2 regions of the Oceanobacter sp. 5_MG-2023 genome follow, and region 1 is predicted to be linked to the other one. Evidence: predicted binding sites of a transcription regulator. Region 1 holds the regulator's gene; the other holds the start of a gene.
What was found. The regulator sigma-54, encoded in region 1, starts transcription at its own class of promoters, with help from an activator protein. The targets are predictions, from matches to a motif close to TGGCACNNNNNTTGCTNT.
Positions count from the first base shown of each region.

Region 2: a site for sigma-54 is predicted at 1,906-1,923, ahead of Q4551_RS05595 (NarK family nitrate/nitrite MFS transporter). Genes of this name have one in related genera too.

Region 1 covers NZ_JAUORS010000007.1:111,065-114,204, forward strand. Annotated here, with positions in the region: gene lptB (LPS export ABC transporter ATP-binding protein) at 1-379, shown strand, start outside; gene Q4551_RS06770 (RNA polymerase factor sigma-54) at 508-1,998, shown strand; gene raiA (ribosome-associated translation inhibitor RaiA) at 2,049-2,351, shown strand; gene ptsN (PTS IIA-like nitrogen regulatory protein PtsN) at 2,355-2,813, shown strand; gene rapZ (RNase adapter RapZ) at 2,838-3,140, shown strand, end outside.
Region 2 covers NZ_JAUORS010000006.1:30,110-33,249, reverse strand. Annotated here, with positions in the region: gene Q4551_RS05600 (bifunctional protein-serine/threonine kinase/phosphatase) at 1-217, opposite strand, end outside; gene Q4551_RS05595 (NarK family nitrate/nitrite MFS transporter) at 258-1,724, opposite strand; gene Q4551_RS05590 (NAD(P)/FAD-dependent oxidoreductase) at 2,568-3,140, shown strand, end outside.

The DNA.
Region 1 (3,140 bases):
ACAGCTGGAACAGCTACTGGATGAATTTCACATTCAGCACATTCGTACCAGCCTCGGCATGGCCCTGTCTGGTGGCGAACGACGACGGGTCGAAATAGCCCGCGCCCTGGCCGCCGAACCCTCCTTTATTTTGCTGGATGAACCCTTTGCCGGTGTTGATCCGATCTCGGTCGCTGACATTATGGATATCATTCGTCAACTCAAGGCACGTGGCATCGGCGTACTGATTACTGACCACAACGTCCGCGAAACTCTCGCAATTTGTGAAAAAGCCTATATCGTAGGCGGTGGACACATAATTGCCGAAGGCAGCGCTGATGATGTACTCGCCAACGAACAGGTTCGGGCTATCTACCTTGGTCATGACTTCCATCTTTGAATCTTATCGGCTTGCAGGGCTATGATGCCCAGCGCTGTTTCATTCGCCACCATGAAAAGCATTCCCTGTCTCACAGGCTGGCGTATAATGCACAGACCATGCCGACAACCGATGAATAATAACGCTGTATGAAAGCATCGCTTCAGTTAAAAATGGGTCAGCAGCTGACCATGACCCCTCAGCTGCAACAGGCAATTCGACTGCTGCAATTGTCTACCCTCGATCTGCAACAGGAAATCCAGGAAGCCCTGGACTCCAACCCCATGCTGGAATTCGAAGAGTCCGAGCACGACGACTTTCCGGATGCACAGCAAACCAATGCAGATCAGGAAAGGGAAGTCACCGCAACAGCGGCCACGACCGATGCCGACACCCAGGAACTGGGTGAGCAATGGTCTGATGACAAGATGCCAGATGATCTGCCAGTCGATAGCAACTGGGATGATACGTTCCAGACCACGGCCGGGGTTTCCTCAGGCTCTGGCCCGGTTGGCGATGACGACTTTGATTATGACTCCCGTCATGCCACCACAGACGACCTGCAAGATCATCTTGAATGGCAGCTGAACCTGACTCCCATGAGTGACACCGATCGCGAGATCGCCACCATGCTGATCGACGGGGTTGATGACGATGGCTATCTGCACACCACCATCGACGACATACTCGGTTCAATTGACCCGGAACTGGGTGTTGAAGAAGATGAAATCCAGGCCGTCCTCAAACGCTTGCAACAGTTTGACCCCGCCGGTGTTTTTGCCCGCGACCTGCGTGAATGCCTGATTCTGCAGCTCAACCAGCTACCTGCCGAAACACCCTGGCTGGCAGAAGCCAAATTGGTGATCGGCGACTACATCGCCCTGCTGGGCAGTAAAGATTACCCCACCCTGATGCGCAAAACCCGGCTCAAGGAAGAAGACCTCAAAGCCGTCCTGCGTCTGGTTAAAGAACTCAACCCCAAGCCGGGCGCTGATATCAGCTCCGAGCAGTCGGAATACGTGGTACCGGACGTGATTGTTCGTAATATCCGTGATGAATGGCGTGTTGAGCTTAACCCGGATATCGCCCCCAAGCTGCGCGTCAACTCCGACTACGCCTCACTGGTGCGACGTTCCGACAGCAGTGCCGACAACGCCTTCCTCAAAGACCATTTGCAAGAAGCGCGCTGGTTTATCAAAAGCCTGCAAAGCCGCAACGAAACCCTGCTGAAAGTCGCCACCAAAATTGTCGAGTACCAAATCGACTTCTTTGAACAGGGCGAAGAAGCCATGAAACCTCTGGTATTGCATGATATTGCCGATGCCGTTGGTATGCATGAATCAACCATTTCACGGGTCACTACGCAAAAATTCATGCACACACCTCGTGGTATTTTCGAGCTGAAGTATTTCTTCTCCAGCCACGTCAGTACTGACGCCGGTGGCGAATGTTCATCCACCGCCATTCGCGCCATGATCAAAAAACTGATCAGCGAAGAAAATCCGCGTAAACCCCTGAGTGATAACAAAATTGCCATTGTGCTGGGCGACAAGGGCATTCAGGTTGCACGCCGCACGGTGGCCAAATACCGTGAAGCCATGATGATTCCGCCTTCCAATGAGCGGAAACAATTGATCTGATCGATAGCGTCGATCTCTGTTCGATACAAGCGAGCGATAAGGAGCCGTTTATGAGCATCAATATCAGTGGACACCATGTTGAAGTGACCGAAGCCATGGAAGCATACGTCAAGGAAAAACTGGTTCGTCTTGAGCGTCATGTCGACCCGATTACTTCTGGCCAGATCACACTGACCCTGGAAAAAGGCCGACAACAGGCAGAAGCCACCCTGCATGCCAGTGGTGCTGACTTTCACGCCACCTCAACTCACGACGATATGTATGCCGCCATTGATTTGCTGGCCGACAAACTGGACCGTCAACTCCTGAAACACAAAGAAAAACTGATTGCCCGACAGCACGGGCAAGGTTGACCTATGAGCATTGCGATTGCCGATATTCTACTGCCAGAATGCACCCGTACCGACGTCGCCATTACCAGCAAAAAAAAATTGCTGGAGTTTCTTGCCGGACTGATTGCCGAAAAAGTTGACGGCAGCAGTTCGGACGAAGTGTTTGAACGCCTGCTTGGACGTGAACGTCTGGGCAGTACTGGCATAGGTGAAGGCATCGCAATCCCCCATTGTCGTTTACGGCAATGCGAACAAGCCGTCGGCGTGTTACTTCACTTGCAAGAGGCCATCGATTTTGATGCCATTGACCATCAACCGGTTGACCTCGTATTTGCTTTATTAGTCCCTGAAGAAGCAACGGACGATCATCTGCAAATTCTCGCCACACTGGCGCAAAATTTCAGTCAGAATGATTACCGTCAGCAATTGCGTAGTGCCAGCAGCGATCAGGAACTGTACCAACGAGCGTTGGCCAACCACTAACCAGACCAATACGGAGACCGCATCATGCGCCTGGTTGTGATCAGTGGCCGCTCTGGCTCAGGCAAGTCCAGCGCTTTGGCCGTGCTCGAAGATCTCGGTTTTTATTGCATCGACAACCTGCCGGTTGATCTGTTGCCCGCACTGGCGGATTTACCCTACAGCGCCGAAAAACGCGCCAATGTCGCTGTCAGTGTCGATGTGCGTAATTTGCCCGACGCCATGGAACAGCTGACCCAGGTACTGACCTGCTTACCCGGACAGTATCGCCAGGTCGATATTGTATTTCTGGATGCCACCGAAGAAGTCCTGCTACAACGCTTCAGCTCC
Region 2 (3,140 bases), on a different contig from region 1:
TGCTGTAATAATCCTGCAAAAAATGCGTCACGCTGGTGGCGCTGGCCTGCTGCGCGTTATCACTGCAACTGACGCCATCAGCAATACAGACTCCGATGCCCTTGTACTTGACGGCTGACAAGGTCGGCTGATAAAGCGCAAACGCATCCTGGTTGAGCACCTTGGTACCAGCGGTAGTGACACCACCAAACTGGATGTCTAATGTGTTGCTACTCATTACTCATAATGGCTCAGGTCCAGGATCGTTTTGATCAACATCAGTTCACACTGATCATTTCGACAGTGCCATCGTCGTTTACTTCAGCCATATGGCCCTTGGGTTCTTTCATTGCCAACAGAGCAATAAAACCCACCACCGCCGTGCCTGAAATCACCATAAAGAAAGTCGAGTATTCCACCAGCGACAAGATCGTCAGATAGGTAACCGCTCCAACGTTACCATACGCCCCTGTCATACCGGCAATCTGGCCGGTCAAACGACGCTTGATCAGCGGCACCACCGCAAACACAGCCCCTTCCCCCGATTGCACAAAGAAAGAACACACCATGGCTGCCACTACCGCCAACCAGACCGGCCATTCGCTATCCACCATTCCCATCACCAGATAGCCCACCGCCAGACCCGCGGTCAGAATCAACAAGGTCGGTTTACGGCCAAACTTGTCAGATAACCAGCCGCCTCCCGGGCGCGACATCAGATTCATAAAGGCATAGGCAGACGCCACCATACCGGCGATCACCGGCGACAGATCAAAGGTTTCGGCAAAAAACAGCGGCAACATGGACACCACCGCCAGCTCGGAACCAAACGTGGCGAAGTAGAGAATATTCAATACCGCCACCTGCCTGAACTCATACCGATGCATCTCAGGCACTGCTTCGCTAAAGACGGTTTTGTTCACTTTCCAGACGTGTGATACCTCATAGGCGTACAGCAGCACCAAACCGATATAACACATCAGCGCCGTGGTCTCGGACAACATGCTCACTCCGGCAGGCGATAACTTCCAGGCCAGCAGCGCCATGGCGGCATACATCGGCACTTTCATGATCAGCAACAAGAAGAAATCTCCCTGGCTGGTCACTTCCATTGCTCCCATGTGTTTGGGTTTGAAATAGGTCGCGCCCTTGGGGGTATCGGTAATGTTCTGGTAATACACCACGCTGAACAACAGACTGATCAGCCCTGTCAGACCAATCGCATACCGCCAGCCATCATCTCCGCCAAACCACAGCGCAATCACCGGCAAACAAAAGGCCGCGGCGGCAGAACCAAAGTTGCCCCAGCCACCATAAACACCTTCGGCAGTGCCCAGCTCATTCGCCGGAAACCATTCACTGACAATACGAATCCCAATCACAAAACCGGCACCGATAAAGCCCATTAAAAAACGGGCAATGGCGGCTTGTGTAAAGTCCTCGGCCAGGGCAAACATAAAACAGGGGATCGAACACACCGCCAACAAGGCGGAATACACAATACGAGGGCCAAAGCGGTCGGTCAGCATGCCGATAATGACCCGCGCCGGTATGGTCAGCGCGACGTTCAGGATCAACAAGGTTTTGATTTCAGAAGGCTGCAATCCCAGGCTGGCAGCCATGGCCTGCAACATCGGGGCGTGGTTAAACCACACCAGAAAGGTGATAAAAAATGCCATCCAACTGAGGTGGAGGACTTTCATCTTGCCGGTAAACGACAACAGATTAAAACGTTCGGCGCTCATAACATGCTCTCTGATCCATAATACATACAGTAGCTCACGCCCCACGACGGCAAAGATAACCGGCACGGCAATACAACGAATTCAAAAATACAGGAGAAACAAACAGAGGGAGTTATTGCACCGGAGCGGTAGCAGAACAGGTACCGTGTATAAGTTATCGAGACCTCATACAGACCACGCAACAGCAGTTACTTTCCCAGCGATAACGACAGCCGGTGGCTATCGATCTCTGATCAGTTTTTTTGAATGCGCCGTTGCGTAAGTGTCAGATCACAACGCTGCGAATCTGACGAATAACCAATAACGAAGCAGGAAGAATGCCAATGATCATTGCCGATGCATCGGACCCGACAAAAATCAGCCCCCGGTTCCATCGTCTCCACCGTCAATCGGCATGACCTCTGCCTGAGCGTTGACCTTGGCAGCGGTCTTTTTTGTTGCATCAGTGCCCCAATCGCGGCTGTTTATACTTGCCAACACCTTTTTATCGCACCGATTTCAGGCAAAAAACCACAGTAAGGTTCTATTTGAGTGCGAAATCATTCTTTGCCACATCAGGCTACTGATACCTTTCTTACTGTCATAGCTGATTATTTTGCTGCCCAGAAAGACCACCTCACAACAGATACCCCCATGTTGAGCAGATCGGCAGGCTCCATACCGAGACCGATATCCACCCGCTCTGGCATAAAATCTGCTTTGATTCCACCACGTCGACGCCGCAGGTAACCTCCTGACCGATCAAAGAAGATCACGGCACACAACATCGACACACATATTCCCTATAGCAAAGGCGCTCCCAGGTTGACTGGTGAGCGCCTTTTTTTATGCGAAAAAAATGATATGAACAGCAACAGTCTCGTTATTATTGGTAACGGCATGGCCGCCAACCGGGTTCTGGAAGAACTGGGCACCGACCACCCGTTCGATACCATCCACGTACTCAGTGATGAACATCTATGCCATTACAATCGCATCATGCTGTCACCCTTGCTGGCCAACGAAACCACCCTGGCAGCGATTACTCCCCACGATGCCAGCTGGTATCAGCAGCGCCGTATTCATGTGCACCTGAATACCGCGGTTGAGCACATCGACACCAAGTTACAGCGCGTTACCACCAGCACTCACAACACCCTGGATTATCAGGCGCTGCTGATTGCCACCGGCTCCCGCTCCGCCATTCCCAGCATGCCAGGAACCGACGGCGACCAGCCCGACAACGTACTCGGCTTTCGTACCATGACGGATGTCGATGCCATGCTGGCAGCACTGCCGACCCTCAAACACGCCACCGTCATTGGGGCCGGTTTGCTCGGTGTTGAAGCCGCAGTCGGGCTCAAGGCCCAGGGCGTAGAGGTAACACTGATGCACCGCAACCCGGTGCTGATGAACCGCCAGCTGGATGCCACCGCC